Regions from separate parts of the Azospira sp. genome, predicted to be linked through region 1. Evidence: riboswitches for the same ligand, from Rfam matches in the RefSeq annotation. Region 1 holds a riboswitch; the other holds the start of a gene.
What was found. Region 1 has a riboswitch for glycine ahead of OEL49_RS02890 (trimeric intracellular cation channel family protein). Riboswitches for the same ligand answer to the same signal wherever they lie in the genome.

Region 1 (10,645 bases):
GGAGATTATGGATCAGCCTACGCATCGCAGTTTATTGTTGCTCGAGGTAAAAGATAAGCTAGGATTGCAGCGAATGATCTTTTACTTTAAGTATGTAATGCCATGGATGCCTTCAAGCAGATCAATGCCTTCGTGAACGTGGCCGCCAAGGGCAGCCTCTCCGCCGCCGCGGCCCAGGAAGGGGTGACCCCGGCCATCATCGGCCGCCGCCTGGACGCCCTGGAGGCCCGCCTCGGGGTGAAGCTGATGGTGCGCACCACGCGCAAGCTGTCCCTCACCTTCGAGGGCAGCGCTTTCCTGGAGGACTGCCAGCGCATCCTCAACGACCTGGCCAATGCCGAAGCCTCGGTCAGCCTGGGCGGGGTCAAGGCCAGCGGCCACCTCAAGGTCTCGGCCCCGGCCGGTTTCGGGCGCAAGCACGTGGCACCCCTGGTGGCCGACTTCCTTTCCGGCAATCCGGAAGTGACGGTGAACCTGGACCTGACGGACCGCCTGGTGGATCTGGTGAACGAGGCCATCGACCTCTCGGTGCGCATCGGCGAACTGAGCGATTCCAGCCTGGTGAGCCTGAAGCTGGGGGACATGCGGCGGGTGGTGGTGGCCAGCCCCGCCTACCTGGCGCGGCACGGCACGCCCCGGGCCCTGGAGGACCTGGCCGGGCACAACTGCCTGTCCCTCGGTCAGCAGCGGGGCTGGACCTTCCGCCATCCGGAAAAGGCAGGGGAGAGCCTGGTGCTGAAGGTGGCGGGCACCCTGGAGTGCAACGACGGCGCCGTGCTGCACGAATGGGCCCTGGCGGGCTACGGTCTGGCCTGGCGTTCGGTGTGGGAGGTGGGGGAGGATCTGGCGGCGGGCCGGCTGGTGTCCCTGCTGGACGAATGGGCGGCGCCGCCGGTGGGCATCTACGCCGTCTTTCCCCAGCGCCGCCATCTCCCGTTGCGGGTGCGGCTGTTCATTGACTTCCTCAAGAACACCTACGGCAACCCGGGCTACTGGCAGATGCCGGCCTGAGGCGCCGGCTCCTGCCTGGTAGTCCGGGGCCGGCGGGGCCTACAGGGCGGTGGCGATCTTTTCCAGGGATTCCAGGTCCCGCTCGAAATCGCAGATTTCCGCCCCCAGGGCGTCCCGCACCGAGACCATGCCCAGGGGGCGCCCAGCCTGCACCACCGGCATGTGGCGGTAGCCGCCGATGTGCATCAGGTGCAGGGCATAGGAGAGGGGCTTTTCCGGCGGCACGGCGCGGGGATTGGCGGTCATCACCTCGGACAGCAGGGTGTGCTCCGGGTCCAGCCCCGGGGCCAGGACCCGGTTGAGGGCGTCCCGCTCGGTGAAGATGCCGGTGAGAAAGCCGTGTTCCACCACCAGCAGGGCGCCGACCCTGGCAGCGGCCATGCGCTGGCAGGCCTCACGCACGGTAAGGTCGGCGGTCGCGGTGACCGGGGTCTGCTGGCTGATGATGTGGGCAATGCTGCGGTGGGGCATGGTGGGTCTCCTCATCGTTGTTGTGGTGGGTCAAGCCCGGCGATGAGGGATGGACCCGGCGGCCCGGGGCCGGTTTCCGGCCATCAAAAGAATGAATCGGCGGGCCCCGGGGATTTCCCGGGGCCGGGCCGGCATCAGTCCCAGCGCTGGCGGTAGGAGAAGGTCGGCAGCTTCCAGCCGCGCCAGATGGCGCAGAGGCGCAGGGCCAGGCCCAGGCCGAAGCTGATCAGGGTGTTGGCCTCCGTGCCCAGGCCCAGGTCTCGCAGCACCAGGTAGAGGCTGCACACGGCCAGGGAGACGCTGGCGTACAGCTCCTGGCGGAACACCACCGGCACCTGGTTGCACAGCACGTCCCGCAGGATGCCGCCGAAGATGCCGGTGATCATGCCGGCCATGATCACCACCACCGGGGCGTAGCCCATGCCCAGGGCCACTTCGCAGCCGATCAGGGAAAAGGCGATGAGGCCCAGGGCGTCCAGCACCAGGAAGACGGTCTTCAGGTGGTGCATGAAGCGGGCGAAGAGGGTGGTCACCAGGCCGGCGGAAATAACCAGGTAGATGTAGGGCGGATGCTGGGTCCAGCCGATGGGGAAGTGGCCCAGCACCATGTCGCGGATGGTGCCGCCGCCCAGGGCGGTGACGAAGGCGATGAAGGCGACGCCGAAGATGTCCATGTTGCGCCGGCCGGCGGCCAGGGCGCCGGACATGGCCTCGGCGGTGATGGCGATGAGATAGATGGTGATCAGCACGACACACCTCCCCGCAGAGGAAGGCAGGATGCGACAAAGCAAAGGGGATAGGCCGGCAGGTGCGCCGGTATTGGGGCGTGGCAGGGCATGACGGAAGCGCCTTTACAGATAAGGTCCGGCGGCAGGCCATGCTGAAGACCCTTGCCGGATGCGCCTCTCCCCCTGTCCTTGTACCTGAGAGTTTCGGCCTGCGCCCCACGGCGCCGGCTTAGCCCCTTCGGTGGGCCGCGCCGTGTTGCGGCCGGCCGCTCTCCAGACGGCAAATACGAAACCCGCAGTTCCTGGTGCCTGAGCGATTATGGGAGCTTGCGCCTTCGGCGGAGGCCCGGCGCCGGTTGCGGCATGGGCCCCTCTCTCCTGCGGGAGGGCGGATTATCCGCGCCCGGGGCCGCCTTGGCAATGCCGGGCGGCAGCGCCTGCTCTCAGTGATCCGGCGCCCGGTTCCCCCATTTTTCCCGCGCCACCCATTCCCCCGAGCGGCAGGATTGGCGCACAATGGCCGCCTTTCCCGCCCACTTCGCGGCCGCTGCGGCGGCCTTTGCCGCCATGTCCCAGTCCCCCGTTTCCCTGTTGCGCTTTGCCGACCTGCAATGGCCCGACGCTGCCGCTGCCGCTGCCGCTGCCGCTGCCGCTGCCGCTGCGGCGCCGGCAGCGCCGGTGGTGCTGGTGCTCTGCGCCGCCTGGTGCGGCGTCTGCCGGGGCTTCGAGGCCGCCACGGCCGCCGCCGCGGCGGGCCATGAGGGCGCCTGGGCCTGGATCGACATCGAGGATGCGGCGGACGCCCTGCCCAGTCTCGATGTGGAAACCTTTCCCACCCTGGCGGTGATCCGGGGCGGCGAACTGCGCTTCTTCGGTCCCATCCTGCCGGACGGCGCCATCCTGGGCCGTTCCGTCGCCGCCGCCCTGGCCGGTGACGGCCGGCCGGCCCTGCCGGAGGGCTTTTCCGCCGACGAAGGCGAGGAAATCCTGGCCCTGGCTGGCGCCGTGGCGCGCCGCGCTAGCCGCTGATCTAGGCCGGGCGGGCCAACCGCGGCCACTTCAGCAGGCCGTTGGCCAGGGCCGTGCCCAGCAGCACCAGAGTGCCACCCAGCAGCAGGTGGCCGCCCAGCTTTTCTCCCAGCAGCAACACCCCCCACAGCACGCCGAATACCGGAATGAGGAAGGTCACCGAGAGGGCGCCCAGGGGTCCCACTTCGTGCACCAGCCGGAAATAGAGCTGGTAGGCCCAGGCCGTGCACAACACCGCCAGGCCCAGCAGGGCGCCCCAGGCGGTGGGAGTGGCTGCCGACGGCAGGCCCTGGGGCGCGGCCAGGGGCAGCACCAGCAGGGCGGCGCAGATCATGCTGCCCTGGGTGGTGGCCAGGGGCGTGATGCCCTGGCCGTGGTGTCGGCTGTACACGCTGGCGAAGGCGTAGGCGGAAGGGGCCAGGGCGGCGGCCAGCATGGGTAGCCAGGCGTCGGGGCTGCCGCTGCTCTGCAATCCGTCCCAGGCCAGCACGGCCACACCCCCCAGGCCCAGCAGCAGGCCGGCCATGGTCACGGCGCGGATGGGCTGGCGCAGCCACAGGGCGCCGATGATGACGGCGAAGAGGGGCGAGGTGGAGTTGAGGATGGAGAGCAGGCCGGCCCCCAGGCTCTGGGCGGCATAGGCAAAGAGCAGGAAGGGCAGGGCCGAGTTGCACAGGCCGATGATCAGGTACTGGCGCCAGTGCCGGCGCCACTGCAGGGCCTCGCCGCTCCACCAGGCGAACAGGGTGAGGCTGGCGGCGGCCAGGATGACCCGCACTTCCACCGTCCACACGGTGCCGAAGGCGGGCACGGTGAGGCGCAGGAAGAGGAAGGAGGCGCCCCAGATGGCGGCGAGCAGGAGCAGTCGGGCGAGGCTGGCGGCGTTCATGGCCTGGGGGCGAAGGCGGAAGGAGCCGCCATTCTTGCCTGCAGGCCCGCTTCTGTCATGGGCCTTTTTGTGACGGCACATAAAAAAAGCCGACACCTTGTGGGTGTCGGCCTGTTCCCCAAGCAAGAGGATAAGGGATGATGCAATTCGGATTCCTGATGGCAGCAGACTGATCTGCTGCCGGGCATCCCGACCCTGGCCGGGATGCCCGCGGGTGCTGCTTAGTGGAACTGTTCTTCTTCGGTGGAACCGGTCAGGGCCTTGACGGAGGAGGAGCCGCCCTGGATCACGGTGGTCACGTCGTCGAAGTAGCCGGTGCCCACTTCCTGCTGGTGGGAGACGAAGGTGTAGCCGTCTTCGCGGGCGGCGAATTCGGGCTCCTGCACCATTTCCACGTAGTGCTTCATGCCTTCGCCGCCGGCGTAGGCCTTGGCGAACTTGAAGGTGTTGTACCAATTGACGTGGATGCCGGCCAGGGTGATGAACTGGTACTTGTAGCCCAGGGCGGACAGTTCTTCCTGGAAGGAAGCGATCTGGCTGTCGTTGAGGTTCTTCTTCCAGTTGAAGGACGGGGAGCAGTTGTAGGACAGCAGCTTGCCGGGGCAGGCAGCATGCACGGCCTGGGCGAATTCACGGGCGAAGCCGATGTCGGGCACGCCGGTTTCGCACCACACCAGATCGGCGTAGGGAGCGTAGGCAACGCCGCGGGAGATGGACTGTTCCAGACCGTTCTTGACGCGGAAGAAACCTTCCTGGGTACGTTCGCCGGTGAGGAAGGGCTTGTCGTTGGCGTCGTAGTCGGAGGTGATCAGGTTGGCAGCTTCGGCATCGGTACGGGCCAGGATCAGGGTGGGAACGCCCATGACGTCAGCAGCGAAACGGGCGGAGATCAGCTTTTCCACGGCTTCGCGGGTCGGCACCAGCACCTTGCCACCCATGTGGCCACACTTCTTGGCGGCAGCCAGCTGGTCTTCGAAGTGCACACCGGCGGCGCCGGCGGCGATCATGTTCTTCATCAGTTCGAAGGCGTTCAGCACACCGCCGAAACCGGCTTCAGCGTCGGCCACGATGGGCAGGAAGTAGTCGATGAATTCCTTGTCGCCGGGGTTGATGCCGCGGGACCACTGGATTTCGTCAGCGCGCTTGAAGGTGTTGTTGATGCGGCGAACCATGGTGGGGACGGAGTCGTAGGCATACAGGGACTGGTCCGGGTACATGGTTTCGGAGGTGTTGCCGTCGGCAGCAACCTGCCAGCCGGACAGATACACGGCTTCCAGGCCGGCTTTGGCCTGTTGCATGGCTTGACCGGCGGTGATGGCGCCGAAAGCATTCACGTAGCCCTTCTTGGCGCCGCCGTTGACCTTTTCCCAGAGGACCTTGGCGCCGCGCTGGGCGAAGGTGTACTCGGGCTGCAGGGAGCCGCGCAGACGAACCACGTCAGCAGCGGAATAACCACGCTTGACGCCCTTCCAACGGGGGTTCTCAGCCCAGTCTTTTTCCAGGGCGGCGATTTGCTGTTCGCGAGTGCTCATGTTCGGTTCCTCTATAAATAGCGTTGGCGGAAGATTCGGAGGCCAGTGTCGGGGTGACGTTTCCTGTGCTCCGATGGGAAAAAAGTATAGCGCCGATTTTGCACAGCAACACATGTCTTATATAAGACACAAGACAATATTTTTCCCTGTGTTTTTATGGTGTTGCAAATCGCATTCCGCTATATGAAACGATATTTGCGGCAGTGAAATGAATTGGGTGGGCAGTGCGGGATGACTCCGGCTTTCCTGTTCAAAGGAATTGGGGAAAACCCGTGGGCATTGTCAGGTGGTGGAAATGGCCGGCCGCCGTAGGGAAAACGGCGGGTGCCCGCGGGCCGCGCAGGCGGGATGGAAGAGGGCGAGGGGAAGAGGAACAGAGAGGGTGGGGCCGTCCCGGCGGACGGCCCCGGCAGGGCGGTGTCGCTTACAGCAGGGGCGTGGCGGAGACGATGACGCCGTCTTCATCCACGTAGATCCATTCCTCCGGCTTGAAGGTGACGCCGCCGAAGGTGACGTCGATGTTCTGGTCGCCGACGCCCTTCTTGATGCTTTTCTGGGGGTGGGTGTCCAGGGCGCGCACCCCCAGGTCGGTACGGTTGATCTCGGCCGAATCCCGGATGCAGCCATACACGACGATGCCTTCCCAGCCGTTCTTCTGGGCCAGCACGGCCAGCTGGTCGCCCACCAGGGCGCAGCGCAGGGAGCCGCCGCCATCCACCACCAGCACCTTGCCCTGGCCGGGTTGGCCCAGGGCTTCGCGCACCAGGGAGTTGTCCTCGAAAATCTTCAGGGTGTGGATGCGGCCGCAAAAGCGGGCACGGCCGCCGTAGGCCTTGAACATGGGGGTGACGACGCGCAGGGTGTGGCCGATGGCGGCTTCGTTGGCATCGCACAGGTCCGGGGTGGTGAAGCTCATGGGGTCTCCTGATTTTCTGGTGGTGGTTGGCGGTTCCGGATTCTAGGCAAAAAAAAGGCTGCGCCGGAAGAGGCGCAGCCTTTTGGGTCGGGTTGCCGTTCTCAGGCTCAGGCTACTGCTTCCGCCTCCTTGGCGAATTCGAGCTTCACCTTGCCCTCCTTGTCCACATCCACGGTGACCTTGCCGCCGTGGGCCAGGCGGCCGAACAGCAGTTCGTCGGCCAGGGCGGCGCGGATGGTGTCCTGGATCAGGCGGGCCATGGGCCGGGCACCCATGAGCGGGTCGAAGCCCCGCTCCGCCAGCATGTCCTTGAGGGCGTCGGTGAATACGGCTTCCACCTTCTTCTCGTGCAACTGCTCTTCCAGCTGCATGAGGAACTTGTCCACCACCCGCAGGATGATGTCGTGGTCCAGGGGCTTGAAGGAAATGGTGGCGTCCAGCCGGTTGCGGAACTCCGGCGTGAACAGGCGCTTGATCTCCACCATTTCGTCGCCCACTTCCTTGCTGGAAGTGAAGCCCACCGACGGTTTCTGCAACTCGGCGGCGCCGGCGTTGGTGGTCATGATGATGACCACGTTGCGGAAATCGGCCTTGCGCCCGTTGTTGTCGGTCAGGGTGCCGTGGTCCATCACCTGCAGCAGGATGTTGTAGATGTCCGGATGGGCCTTCTCGATTTCGTCCAGCAGCAGCACGCAGTAGGGCTTCTTGGTGACGGCTTCGGTCAGCAGGCCGCCCTGGTCGAAACCCACATAGCCGGGAGGCGCGCCGATGAGGCGGGAAACGGCATGCCGTTCCATGTACTCGGACATGTCGAAGCGGGTCAGGTCCACGCCGAGGAAGTAGGCGAGCTGCTTGGCCACTTCCGTCTTGCCGACGCCGGTGGGGCCGGAGAAGAGGAAGGCGCCGATGGGCTTGCCCGGGGCGCCGAGGCCGGAACGGGCCATCTTGATGGCCTTGGCCAGGGCGTCAATGGCTGCATCCTGGCCGAAAACGGTGGCCTTCAGGTCCCGCTCCAGGTTCTTCAGGGTCGCCTTGTCGTCGTTGGAAACGTGGCTGGAGGGGATGCGGGCGATCTTGGCGACGATCTCCTCGATCTCCGGCTTGCCGATGATCTTCTTCTGCCGCGACTTGGGCAGGATACGCTGGGCGGCACCGGCCTCGTCGATGACGTCGATGGCCTTGTCCGGCAGGTGGCGGTCGGTGATGAAACGGGCCGCCAGTTCCACCGCCGAGTTGATGGCGGCGCTGGAATACTTGATGCCGTGGTGGGATTCGAAACGGGTCTTCAGTCCCTTGAGGATTTCCACGGTCTCGGCCACGGAGGGCTCATTCACGTCGATCTTCTGGAAGCGGCGGGAAAGGGCGTGGTCCTTCTCGAAAATACCCCGGTACTCGGTGTAGGTGGTGGCCCCGATGCACTTCAGCTGGCCGCCGGAGAGGGCTGGCTTGAGCAGGTTGGAGGCATCCAGGGTGCCGCCGGAAGCGGCGCCGGCGCCGATCAGGGTGTGGATCTCGTCGATGAAGAGGATGGCGTCCGGATTGTCCTGCAGGGCCTTGAGCACGCCCTTGAGGCGTTGCTCGAAGTCGCCCCGGTACTTGGTGCCGGCCAGCAGGGCGCCCATGTCCAAGGCGTAGACGTGGGCCTTGGCCAGGATTTCCGGTACTTCCCCTTCCACCACGCGACGGGCCAGGCCCTCGGCGATGGCAGTCTTGCCCACCCCGGCCTCGCCCACCAGCAGCGGGTTGTTCTTGCGCCGGCGGCAGAGGGTCTGGATGACCCGCTCCAGTTCCTTGTCCCGGCCGATGAGGGGGTCGATCTTGCCCTGCAGCGCCTGGGCGTTGAGATTGATGGTGTAGCTTTCCAGCGGGCCGGCTTCGGGGCGGTTGTCGCCGTCCGTCTCCTGTTCCGTTTCCGCCTTGGCCGGCTGGGGCGACTTGCTGATGCCGTGGGAAATGAAGTTCACCACGTCGAGCCGGGTGACCCCCTGCTTCTGCAGGAAGAACACGGCGTGGGAGTCCTTTTCGCCGAAGATGGCCACCAGCACGTTGGCACCGGTCACTTCCTTCTTGCCGGACGACTGCACGTGCAGGATGGCGCGCTGGATCACGCGTTGGAAGCCCAGGGTCGGCTGGGTGTCGATCTCGTCCTCGCCGCTCACCGTGGGGGTGTGCTCGTCGATGAAGGTCTGCAGGTCCCGCCGCAGTTGTTCCACGTTGGCGGAGCAGGCGCGCAGGGCTTCGGCGGCGGAAGGATTGTCCACCAGCGCCAGCAGCAGATGCTCGACGGTGATGAATTCGTGGCGCTTTTGCCGAGCCTCGACGAAGGCCATGTGCAAGCTGACTTCAAGTTCCTGCGCGATCATTCAGTTTTCCTCCATAACGCACACCAGGGGGTGCTGATGCTGGCGTGCAAATGCAACAACCTGATCCACCTTGGTGGCGGCGATGTCCCGGGGGTAAACCCCGCACAATCCCCGCCCCTCGTTATGGACTTTGAGCATGATTCGCGTCGCTTGTTCTCGATCTTTGGCAAAAAACTTTTGCAACACCAGAATGACGAAGTCCATGGGGGTGAAATCGTCGTTCAAAAGCAGCACCTTATACATCGGTGGCGGCTTGACCTTGGAACTCTTCTTTTCCAGGGCCACGCTGCCCTGATTGTTTTCATGCTGTATCGCCATGGACCGATTCTAATCGGCTTTGGGCATTCTGCAACACTCTTGGCCAAGGCCCGTATTTACTGGCCCGGAGCCCCGTCTATCAAGGGCTTTCGCCGGGTCTGGGGCAAATGGGCGGCGGGGGGCGCAAAATAGCTTGACGTATGCAAACAACTTAGCGTACAACGTCGGCTGTGTTTGGCTTCAAGTAATTGCCGGATTCTTTAAACACTCTGGCACGGCGCACGCACGGTCTTGAAAACCAAACATGCCAGTCGGGGAGTCAACGCACAGTAGTTCCCGTTTTAAGATTTATTCAAGAAGGAAGTAGCACATATGGCAACTGGTACCGTCAAATGGTTTAACGACGCCAAGGGTTTTGGTTTCATTACCCCCGATGATGGCAGCGAAGATCTGTTCGCTCATTTCTCCGCCATCAACATGAATGGCTTTAAGACCCTGAAGGAAGGCGAGAAGGTCAGCTTCGACGTCACCCAAGGTCCTAAGGGCAAGCAAGCGTCCAACATCCAGAAGGCTTAAGCCCCACAGGATTTGCACCAAGAAAAAGCCCGCCTGGCATCCAGGCGGGCTTTTTTGTTTTGCAGGGCCGGATGCTGGTCCGGAGTCAGGCGCCGACGACAGCCTCGTCGCTGCGGCTGTCGCCCTTGTTGTCATGCCATTGGGCCTGCAGCCGGTCGCCCGCCTTGACGCCCTGGAGGCGGAAGGTCAGCACCGGGTTTTTCGCCACCGAGGTGTTGAGCTGGGCCTGGACCATGGGCTTGCCGTTCACCGCCAGGCTGAAGGTCTGGATGAAGTGGGGCGGCAGGTTGTTGCCGGTTTTCGGGTCCCGGCGCTGGCCGGTTTCCATGGGGTGCTGCAAGAGCACCTTCACTTCGGTGAATTCGCCCTGGTGGGTGGCGCGGATTTTCATGGGTTCTGCCATTTTCTTCTCCTAGCCGCCGCAGCCGCCGATGGTGACGCCGATTTCCCTGGTGGCCACATAGGTCTTGCCGCCGGCCTTGACCACGGCCTTGACCCGGGTGGATTCGGCCAGCTTGAGGGGCACCTTGAGGTAGGGCAGGACGCCCGGCGCCAGATCGATGCTGGCGGCCAGGGGGAAGGGATTCTTTTCGACGAAGAGGGCGATGCTCTGCACTGCGGGCAGCTTGACCAGTACTTCCACCGGCACATTGCCGCCGTTCTCAGCCACGTCGGCGGCGACGATTTGCACTTCCCTGCTGTCGGGCACCGGCGAGGTGCCGTAGGCCTTGAGGGCGTCGCCCAGGGTGGTGGCGGCAAAGGCCGGCTGGTTCCAGTCGGCGGCGAGCACCCGGGTCGGGCGCAGCAGGCCGGCCCCCAGGAGGGCGACGGCGAGGCCGCCCCGGGCGGCGCTTTGCAGGAGATGACGGCGG
Region 2 (10,645 bases), on a different contig from region 1:
GTCACCACCTCGATGCCCTCCCCGCCCGCATCCTTGAACTGGCCCAGAAAACGGCGCAAGGCCGCATTGGAAATCTTGTAGCGCCCCGGATGGGCCACCACGGCCAAACCGCCGGCGGCACGAATCCAGCTGACCGCGTCCTCCAGGGAAGCCCAGCGATGCTCCACGTAGCCGGGCTTGCCCGGGGTGAGGTAGTTGTCGAAGACGTTGTGCACGTCCTTGCACAGGCCGATCTGCACCAGATAGCGGGCGAAATGGGCGCGGGAAATCAGGTTGGGGTTTTCCGCATAGGCCATGGCGCCCTCGAAGGCGCCGCGGATGGCAATGGCCTCCAGGGCCTCGGCCATGCGCCTAGCCCGTTCCACCCGGCCGCTGCGGATGCCGGCCAGCCCTTCGTTCAGAACCGGATTGGCGGCATCGAAGCCCAGGCCCACCACGTGGATGGAGAGGCCTTCCCATTCGATGGAAACTTCCACGCCATTGACCAGGCCCATGCCCATTTCCTCCGCCGCGGCCCGGGCTGCGGGCAGGCCGGCCAGATCGTCATGGTCGGTCAGGGCCAGCAATTGCACCCCGTTGCCGGCGGCGCGGCGCGCCACTTCGGCCGCCGGCAGCAGGCCGTCGGAAGCGGTGGAGTGGCAGTGGAAATCCCAGTTCAGGTCAGACATCGGCAGGTCGCGACAAAGGCGCCCCAAGACAGCAGGAAAGCGCGGAATCATAGCACAGGGGCCGCGCCGCCCCTTGGCCTCAGGCCGTGATGAAGGACTCCAGCAGCGCTGCCACCGCCTCGGGCGCATCGTGATGCAGCATGTGGCCGGCATCGGCCACCACGGCTTCCCGGGCCGAGGCAAAACAGCCCAGGCGTTCCCGATAGTCGCCCTCGTCTATATGAAAGCGTTTGAGGAAAGAGGTTTCCGCTCCCCGCACCCACAGGGTGGGCGCCTGGACCCGGCGCCAGCAGGCCTTGGCTTCCTCAAGCCGGTAGAGCAGCGGACTGGCGGCCTTGTGCCAGGGATCGCCGGCCCACTTCACACTCCCGTCATCGTCGACACGCCCCAGATGGGTGGCCAGGAACTCGGCCCGAGCAGGTGTCAGGCGCGGGTTGTCCCGGCGCAGGCGGGATGCCAGGGCGGTCCGGTCGGCGTAGGCATGGAGTGAGGGCGGCGCAGCCAGTTGATCCAGCCAGGCCGACAAGCGTTCCGGCGCCTGGGCCGGGACCATGTCATTGATACCGAAACCTTCCAGGGAGACCAGGTGACTGATCCGCTGGGGCCGCAATCCGGCGTACAGGCAGGCCACGTTGCCGCCCATGCTGTGCCCCACCAGGGGCACGGCCTGCCGGGGGAACAGGCTGTCCAGCATGGCATCCAGATCACCCAGGTAATCGGCGAACCAGTAGGGCCCCCGATTTTCCTGGCTGTCGCCGAAGCCCCTCCAGTCCGGTGCCAGCACGGACCACTCCCGACTCAGGGCATCCACCACGAACTGGAAGGAGGCGGCAACGTCCATCCAGCCGTGCAGCAACACCAGGGGCGGCGCCTCGGCAGGCCCCCAGCGGCGCAGGGCCTGGCGACGGCCGCGCAGGGAGAAATATTCGACTCGGCTCGGTTTCATGGCAGGCAAATGAAAAGGGCCGGCACAGGCCGGCCCCGGGTGTGGTGGCGCAGGACTCAGTCGTCGTGCATCTGGGACTGCAGGTAATTGGGCAGGGTCACCTTGGCGATCAGCTCCAGCTGGGTTTCCAGCCAGTCCACATGCTCTTCCTCGCTTTCCAGGATGTCTTCCAGCAGATCCCGGGTGACGTAGTCGGCCACGCCTTCACAGTAGGCAATGGCTTCGCGCAGCAGGGGGATGGCGGCCAGTTCCAGCTTCAGGTCGCACTCCAGCATTTCCTTGGTGTTCTCGCCGATGAACAGCTTGTTCAGCTGCTGCAGGTTGGGCAGGCCTTCGAGGAAGAGAATGCGCTCGATCACCTTGTCGGCATGCTTCATCTCGTCGATGGACTCGTGGTACTCGTGTTCGTTGAGCTTCTTCAGGCCCCAGTTCTTGTACATGCGGGCATGCAGGAAGTACTGGTTGATGGCGGTCAGCTCGTTGGCCAGAATCTTGTTGAGGTACTGAATGACTTTTTTATCGCCCTTCATGGCTGGCTCCTGATTCGTTGGGGAATGGATGCCGGTAGATTAGCACAAGGCACAAAAAAGAAGCCCCCGCGCCGATGTGACGCGAGGGCAAGGGGAAAAAGCGGAACGGACTGCCCGACCGAACCGCAACCCGAGGTTCAACAATGCTTGGCGTTAGCGCATTTGCCGCAGCCCCGGCACTGGCCCAGTTCGTCGCGCAACTGCTGGCGCACTTCCCGGGCGCATTTGCCGCAGCAGGTGCCCACCCCCAGCTCGTCGCGCAGGTCGGCAAGCGTGGAGGCGCCCATGGCTACGGACGCTGAGATCTGGCGATCAGTAACGGCGTGGCAGACACAGACATACATGGCGGGTGCTCCTGAACAGATGGATGGCTAACAAACTAATGAGAATTATTATCACGAACCCATCCAAATGCAAGTGCTTCTCAACAAATATTTATCAACCCATGTAGCAAGCCAACTCCCGGCCCTCCCGGAGGCCCTTGCCGGGCATCCGGGCGACGGCCTGAAATCTAGCATTGGCGCGGTCTGGGAAAACGCCGCTGGCAGCGCCGCCCGGGCTTGTTGTCATGCCCCCTGCCTTTGGGTATAGTCCGCCGCGCAAACGGGAGAGCGCGGCCCGGCTTCCACGGGCTGCCGCCGAAGGCGCAATCCACCATTCGCTAGCCCCGAAATCGCTCAGGCAAAAAGGACCGTTTGCGGCAGAACATCTCTGGAGAGCGGCCCCCGGTCCGGGCGGCCCACCGAAGGGGGCAACGGCCGCTGTTTCTCCATCCTCCGGGTGGAACGAACGGGGACCGCAACACTCTCAGGTTGCAGGACAGAGGGGGCGAGCCGGAAACCAGACCTGTCTGGAATTTTCCGGCTCGCCCCTTTTTCGTTTTCAGAATCGGCTTTCACAGCCCCGCCCAAGGAACTGAAATGACGAAGCAAACCGTCCTCAACAAGGCCCACCGCGCCCTCAATGCCCGCATGGTGGATTTCGGCGGCTGGGACATGCCGGTGAACTACGGCTCCCAGATCGAGGAGCACCATGCCGTGCGCAACGACTGCGGCATGTTCGACGTCTCTCACATGTGCGCCGTGGATGTCACCGGTGCCGACGCCAAGGCCTTCCTCCTGCGCCTCATCGCCAACAACGTGGACAAGCTGAAAGTCCCGGGCAAGGCCCTCTACAGCGCCATGCTCAACGAGGCAGGCGGCGTGGTGGACGATCTCATCGTCTATTACCTCACCGACACCCACTACCGGGTGGTCATCAACGCCGGCACCGCCGACAAGGACCTGGCCTGGATGGATCAGCTCCTGGGTCAGTGGCAGCTGGACGTCTCCGTCATTCCCCTGCGCGAAGGTCCCAAGGCCGTAGCCATGATCGCCGTGCAAGGCCCCCAGGCCAAGGCCAAGGTGTGGCAGGTGCTGCCCGAGGTGAAGGCCGCCACGAAAAACCTGGCCCCCTTCTTCGGCACCCAGATCGGCCAGTTCTTCATTGCCACCACCGGCTACACCGGCGAGGACGGCTTCGAGATCGCCCTCCCCGCTGCCAAGGCCGAGGACTTCTGGAATGCCCTGATCGCCGCCGGCGTGCGCCCCTGCGGCCTGGGCGCCCGGGACACCCTGCGCCTGGAGGCCGGCATGAACCTCTACGGCCAGGATATGGACGAAACCGTCTCCCCCCTGGACGCCGGCCTGGCCTGGACCGTGGACCTCAAGTCCGAGCGGGACTTCGTCGGCAAATCCGCCCTCCTCGCCAACGGCCAGAAGGCCCAGTTCCTCGGCCTCAAGCTGCTGGACAAGGGCGTGTTGCGGGCCCACCAGAAGGTGGTGACGAGCCAGGGCGAGGGTGAAATCACCAGCGGCACCTTCTCCCCCACCCTGGAACAATCCATCGCCCTGGCCCGCCTGCCCCTGGGCGTCGCCATTGGCGACACCGTGCAGGTGGATATCCGCGGCAAGCTGCTCAACGCCCAGGTGGTCAAACCCGTTTTCGCCCGTCACGGCAAGGCCGTGGCCTGATTTATCCCGATTTCAGCAATCAGAATTCACATTCAACTTAAGGAGAGTTCCATGTCCAACGTTCCCGCCGATCTGAAGTACACCAAGAGCCACGAATGGGTTCGCCTCGAAGCCGACGGCAGCGTCACCGTGGGCATCACCGACCACGCCCAGGAAGCCCTGGGCGACCTGGTCTTCATCGAGCTGCCGGAAGTGGGCAAGACCCTGGCCGCCGGCCAGGAAGCCGCCGTGGTGGAATCCGTGAAGGCCGCCGCCGACGTGTACGCCCCCATCGCCGGCAGCGTCACCGCCGTCAACGAGGCCGTGGTGGATGCCCCCGAGACCCTCAACCAGGACGCCTACGCCGCCTGGCTGTTCAAGCTGCAGCCGGCCAACGCCGGCGACCTGGGCGCCCTGCTCGATGCCGCCGCCTACGGTGCCGTGGCCGACAGCGAATAAGCCAACAGACAAGGGAAGGGCAAAGCCCCTTCCCTTTTTTCTTTCCGCCTCCCGAGATTGCCCATGTCCGATACCCTGCCCCAGTCCCTTTCCGCCCTGGAACAGAAGGACGAGTTCATCGCCCGCCACATCGGCCCCTGCGCCAGCGAAATGAGCCAGATGCTGGCCGCCATCGGTGCCGCCAGCCTGGATCAGCTGGTGGATCAGACCGTGCCCGCCGCCATCCGCTTCCCCGCCGACCTGCCCCTGCCCGCCCCCCGGCGCGAGCATGAGGCCCTGGCCGACCTGAAGGCCCTGGCCGGTCGCAATGTGGTGAAAAAGTCCCTCATCGGACAGGGCTATCACGAGACCCTGACGCCCAAGGTGATCCTGCGCAACGTGCTGGAAAACCCGGGCTGGTACACCGCCTACACCCCCTACCAGGCCGAGATCGCCCAGGGCCGCCTGGAAGCCCTGCTCAACTACCAGCAGGTGATCATCGATCTCACCGGTCTGGAACTGGCCAACGCCTCCCTGCTGGACGAGGCCACCGCCGCCGCCGAGGCCATGACCATGGCCCGCCGCGTCTCCAAGTCCGGCTCCAACCGCTTCTTCGTGGATGCAGCCTGCTTCCCCCAGACCATCGACGTGGTCAAGACCCGGGCCGCCTACTTCGGCTTCGAGCTGATCTTCGGGCCGGTGGAAGAAGCCGCCACGGTGGAGGTCTTCGGCGCCCTGCTGCAGTACCCCAACGACAAGGGGGAGGTGCAGGACCTCACCGCCACCATCGCCGCCCTCAAGGCCAAGGGTGCCGTCACCGCCGTGGCCTGCGACCTCATGGCCCTGGTGCTGCTGAAATCCCCCGGTGCCATGGGGGCCGACATGGCCCTGGGTTCTTCCCAGCGCTTTGGCATTCCCATGGGCTTCGGCGGCCCCCATGCCGCCTTCTTCGCCTGCAAGGACGAACACAAGCGCTCCGTGGCCGGCCGCATCATCGGCGTCTCCGTCGATGCCCGGGGCAACAAGGCCCTGCGCATGGCCCTGCAGACCCGGGAACAGCACATCCGCCGGGAGAAGGCCAATTCCAACATCTGTACTTCCCAGGTGCTGCTGGCCAACATGGCCGGCATGTATGCCGTCTATCACGGCCCCGAGGGTCTCAAGACCATCGCCCGCCGCATCCACCGCCTGGCCGCCATCCTGGCCACGGGCCTGGCCAAGGCCGGCATCAAGCAGCTCAACGCCTGCTACTTCGACACCCTGCAGCTGGACCTGGGGGCCAAGGCCCTCACCGTGTACCAGGCCGCCCAGAATGCCGGCTACAACCTGCGTCTGATCGAGGGCGGCCGCCTCGGCATCGCCCTCAATGAAAAGACCACCCGGGAAGACGTGGCCACCCTGCTGCAACTCATCGCTGGCGTGAAAGTCGACATCGAGGCCCTGGACGCCCAGGTGGCCGCCGCCGACCCAGCCCTGCCGGCCGAGCTGCTGCGCACCGACGCCATCCTCAGCCATCCCGTGTTCAACACCCACCACACCGAACACGAGATGCTGCGCTACCTGAAGAAGCTGCAGAACAAGGACCTGGCCCTGGATCACTCCATGATCTCCCTGGGTTCCTGCACCATGAAGCTGAACGCCACCAGCGAGATGATTCCCGTCACCTGGCCCGAGTTCGGCGACATCCACCCCTTCGCGCCCCTGGACCAGGCCCAGGGCTACCTGGAGATGATCGAGCAGTTGGCCGAGTGGCTGAAGACCGTCACCGGTTTCGACGCCGTCTGCATGCAGCCCAACTCCGGCGCCCAGGGCGAATACGCCGGCCTGGTGGCCATCCGCCGCTACCAGGAGGCCAACGGCCAGGGCCAGCGCGACATCTGCCTGATTCCCAAGTCCGCCCACGGCACCAACCCGGCCACCGCCCAGATGGCCGGCCTGCAGGTGGTGGTGGTGGATTGCGACGACAACGGCAACGTGGACGTGGCCGATCTCAAGGCCAAGGCCGAGCAGCACGCCGCCAAGCTCTCCTGCCTGATGCTCACCTACCCTTCCACCCACGGGGTGTTCGAGGAAGCGGTGAAGGATATCTGCGACATCGTGCACGCCAACGGCGGCCAGGTGTACATGGACGGCGCCAACCTCAACGCCCAGGTGGGCCTCACTGCTCCCGGCTTCATCGGCGCCGACGTGTCCCACATGAACCTGCACAAGACCTTCGCCATCCCCCACGGCGGCGGCGGCCCGGGCATGGGCCCCATCGGCCTCAAGGCCCATCTGGCCCCCTACATGGCCGACCACGCGGTGCAGGCCACCGGCCCTGCCGAGCGCAAGCACAAGGGCCAGGGCGCCGTTTCCGCCGCTCCCTTCGGCTCCGCCTCCATCCTGCCCATTTCCTGGATGTACATCGCCATGCTGGGCGGCAAGGGCGTCAAGACCGCCACCCAGGTGGCCATCCTCAACGCCAACTACGTCGCCGCCCGCCTGCAGGAACACTACCCCGTGCTGTACCGGGGCAAGAACGGCCGCGTCGCCCACGAGTGCATCCTGGACATCCGCCCCATCAAGGCGGCCACCGGCATCGCCGAGATCGACATCGCCAAGCGCCTCATGGATTACGGCTTCCACGCCCCCACGGTGAGCTTCCCGGTGGCCGGCACCATCATGGTGGAGCCCACCGAATCCGAATCCAAGGCCGAGCTGGACCGCTTCATCGACGCCCTGATCGCCATCCGCAACGAAATCCGCAAGGTGGAAGCGGGCCAGTGGCCGGCGGACAACAACCCGCTGAAGCACGCCCCCCACACCCAGAAGGATCTGGCCGACGAGGTCTGGAGCCGCCCCTACAGCCGTCAGGAAGCCTGCTATCCCCTGGCCTGGGTGGCTGAGAACAAGTTCTGGCCCAGCGTGAACCGCATCGACGACGTGTACGGCGACCGCAATCTCTTCTGCGCCTGCGCCCCTGTGGAGGACTACCAACATGGCTGATCAGATCCTGGTACTCACCGTCATCGGTGACGACCGCCCCGGCCTGGTGGAGCAGCTATCCACCGCCATCTCCACCCATCAGGGCAACTGGCTGGAATCCTCCATGTCCCGTCTGGCGGGCAAGTTTGCCGGCATCCTCAAGGTCAGCGTACCGGCCGAGCAGGCCCCAGCCCTGCAGCAGGCACTGGCCGGCCTCTCCCTGCTCAAGGTGACGGTAGAAAGCTCCCCCGAAAGCCAGGAAGCCCCCAAGGGCCGCCGCCTGCGCCTTTCCCTGGTGGGCCACGACCGCATTGGCATCGTGCGCGAGGTCTCCCAAGTGCTGGCCCGCCACGGCGTCAATGTGGAGGAGCTGGCCACCCACACCTCCAGTGCCCCCATGTCCGCCGAAATCCTCTTCCACGCCCAGGTCAGCCTGCTGGCCGGGCCGGGACTGGATGTGCGCGGCCTCACCGGCGAGCTGGAACGGCTCTCCAACGATCTCTTGGTCGATATTTCCCTGGACGAAAAGCTCAGCGCCTGAGCTTCCCGCCCCCCGTCCCGTTCCCGGGGCGGGGCCACTCCCCGCTTTTTTCCCCACATTTCATTTCGGTCAAAGGCCGATGCCCCGGGCCGGGGCACAATTCCACCTCCATCCCCTTACCCTTCCCCCATGTCCGGTCCCATCGAAGTGCGCATGCCCAAATACCCCGAATGCTGGGAGAGTTGCGGCAACTGCGCCCAGGGCGACGTCTTCGTGCTGGAACTCCTGGTCCAAGCCGGTGACACATTGGCACGGGACGACAACATCCTGACCCTGGAAACCGGCAAGGTGGCCCTGGACATTCCCAGCCCTTACGCCGGCACGGTGCGGGAAGTCTTCGTCTGCGCAGGCGACGTCCTGGCCGAAGGCGCCCTGCTGCTGACCCTGGACCCGTCCTAACCGCCTGATCCTATGGGAGCCCCCATGGCCATCCAGCCCCGACGTCTGCGACTTGCCCATCTGGGGGCCGCCCTGGCCAGCGGCGGGCGCACCTTCGCCCGCAACCCGGGCCCCAGCGCGCTCCTGGCCCTGCCCCTGGCCGTCGTCGGCGTACTGATCTGGCTGATCCTGGGCCAGGCCGCCGTCGCCCCCCTGGCCCTAGCCGCCAGCGGCGGCTTCATGCTGGTCGGCCCCCTGCTGCTGGTGGGCTATTTCGAACTGGCGGACCGCAGCGCCCGTGGTGAAGCGGCCCCTGCAGCCCTGGCCTTCACCGCCTACCGGCGCGCCCCCACCGGCCTGTGGGCCATCGGTGCCGTGTGCACCTTTTTCTACCTGATCTGGATCACCGACGCGGCCACACTCTACGGCTTCATGGTGGGCGGCGAACCCCGGGGCCTGGCCACCCTGCTCAGCCCCGGCACCGACGTGCAGGCCTTCCTGCGCTGGAGCTCCCTCATGGGGGCGGTGCTGGCCTTCATGATCTACGCCGTCACCGCCTTCGCCGTGCCCCTGCTGCACTACGGCCGGGCCAACCTGATCCAGGCCGTGGTTCTCAGCGTCCGCGCCGTCTTCGGTAACTTCCTCCTGGCGCTGCTGTGGGGCGTCCTGCTGGCTGCCGGCGTCATCGGCAGCATCCTGCTGCTGTTTCCCTTTCCGCTGGTTTTCCCCCTGCTGGCCTACGCCAGCCACGCCCTCTACCAACAGGTCTTTCCCCTGGAATAAAGGGAGTTCCCATGTCTGCGCCCCTGCTGCCGCACAGCCTCTACCGCATCGAACTGTGCAGCGGCGAACAGCGCCGCTGGCGCTACCGGGGAGAGGATGCCCAGGGCAACCGGTGGTGGCGGGATGAGGAAAGCGGCCAGGAATTCAACGAAGCTTCCCTCATGTATGCCTGGCAGGTGCTGGGCCCTGCCCCGGACGACCTGCCGGCGTCGATCCACCGGCTGCTGGCCGAGCAAATGGATGCGGCCCTGATCCTGGCCGACAAGGAAGGAGTAATCCGCCTGTGGAATGGGGCGGCCACCGCCCTCTTCGGCTTTCCCGCCGCCGCCGCCATCGGCGCCAGTCTGGACCTGATCATTCCGGAGCATCTGCGCGCCGCCCACTGGCGCGGCTTCCACCAGGCCATGGCCCGGGGCGCCGTGCAGCATCCGGGCAAGCCCCGCCTGACCCGGGCCCTGCAGGTGGACGGGCAGAAGCGCTACGTCAGCATGAGTTTTTCCGTGATCCAGGACGATACGGGCCAGACCATCGGCTCCCTGGCCCTGGCCTGGGCTGCCGACAAGCCGGCAGGGGCCTGAGCCGGTTCAGCCGCCAGCCTCGGCCTCAGCCGTAGCGCCGCGCCGCTTCCACCGCCAGGCCAGCGCCGATGCTGCCGAAGAGATCCCCTTCCACCGCCCGGGCCTGGGGCAGGACGGCGGCGATGCGCTGGCGCAGACGGGGAATGCCGCTGGAACCGCCGGTGAAGAACACCGTATCGATCCGCCCGGCGTCGACACCCGCCTGCCGCAGCAAGTCGCTGACGGTGCCTTCGACCCGTTCCACCAGGCTTGTCGTGGCCTGATCGAACTCGCTGCGACTCAGCTCATGGCTGAGGCCGGCTTCCAGGCGCTCCAGGGACAGGGTGCAGGTGTCCGCATCCGAGAGGGCGATCTTGGCCTGCTCCACCTCGTTGGCCAGCCAGTGACCGGCCCGTTCTCCGATCAGCCCCAGCAGGCGCTGCATCTTTTCCGGCGCTGCCGCATCCATGGCCAGGCGCTGCTGTTCGGCCAGCACCTGGCGGGTGTAGGCGAAGTTGATGGTGTGCCAAGTGGCCAGGTTGAAGAAGATGCTGGCCGGCATTTCCCGGCCGCTGCGCAGCAGGCTGCGGTAGCCCAGCAGGGGCATGACCCCGGCCAGGCTCAACAGGCGGTCGAAATCGGTGCCGCCGATATGCACGCCGCCGTTGGCCAGCAGGTCGTCCCGGCGCTCCGCCTGGCGTGCCCGCTCGGGGGAAAGGCGGATCAGGGAAAAGTCCGAGGTGCCGCCGCCGATGTCGGCCACCAGCACCAGTTCCTCCCGCGCCAGAGTGGTCTCGTAGTGGTAGGCGGCGGCGATGGGCTCGTACTGGAAGCTGACCTCCTTGAAGC

Region 2: another riboswitch for glycine. It lies ahead of gcvT (glycine cleavage system aminomethyltransferase GcvT); the one in region 1 lies ahead of OEL49_RS02890 (trimeric intracellular cation channel family protein).

What each region holds. Positions count from the first base shown of each region.
Region 1 is NZ_JAOTRW010000002.1:627,103-637,747, reverse strand. Features, by position in the region: gene OEL49_RS02900 (LysR family transcriptional regulator) at 103-1,011, shown strand; gene OEL49_RS02895 (cyclic nucleotide-binding/CBS domain-containing protein) at 1,051-1,482, opposite strand; gene OEL49_RS02890 (trimeric intracellular cation channel family protein) at 1,617-2,231, opposite strand; glycine riboswitch at 2,497-2,601, opposite strand; gene OEL49_RS02885 (thioredoxin domain-containing protein) at 2,727-3,239, shown strand; gene OEL49_RS02880 (DMT family transporter) at 3,241-4,128, opposite strand; gene aceA (isocitrate lyase) at 4,350-5,660, opposite strand; gene rraA (ribonuclease E activity regulator RraA) at 6,085-6,576, opposite strand; gene clpA (ATP-dependent Clp protease ATP-binding subunit ClpA) at 6,684-8,939, opposite strand; gene clpS (ATP-dependent Clp protease adapter ClpS) at 8,940-9,257, opposite strand; gene OEL49_RS02855 (cold-shock protein) at 9,570-9,773, shown strand; gene soxZ (thiosulfate oxidation carrier complex protein SoxZ) at 9,859-10,176, opposite strand; gene soxY (thiosulfate oxidation carrier protein SoxY) at 10,186-10,645, opposite strand, start outside.
Region 2 is NZ_JAOTRW010000007.1:109,884-120,528, forward strand. Features, by position in the region: gene OEL49_RS11800 (3',5'-nucleoside bisphosphate phosphatase) at 1-668, opposite strand, end outside; gene OEL49_RS11805 (alpha/beta fold hydrolase) at 748-1,614, opposite strand; gene bfr (bacterioferritin) at 1,671-2,144, opposite strand; gene OEL49_RS11815 ((2Fe-2S)-binding protein) at 2,282-2,488, opposite strand; glycine riboswitch at 2,739-2,848, shown strand; gene gcvT (glycine cleavage system aminomethyltransferase GcvT) at 3,065-4,156, shown strand; gene gcvH (glycine cleavage system protein GcvH) at 4,208-4,594, shown strand; gene gcvP (aminomethyl-transferring glycine dehydrogenase) at 4,658-7,558, shown strand; gene OEL49_RS11835 (glycine cleavage system protein R) at 7,551-8,078, shown strand; gene OEL49_RS11840 (biotin/lipoyl-containing protein) at 8,208-8,477, shown strand; gene OEL49_RS11845 (DUF2189 domain-containing protein) at 8,502-9,239, shown strand; gene OEL49_RS11850 (PAS domain-containing protein) at 9,251-9,817, shown strand; gene OEL49_RS11855 (Hsp70 family protein) at 9,843-10,645, opposite strand, start outside.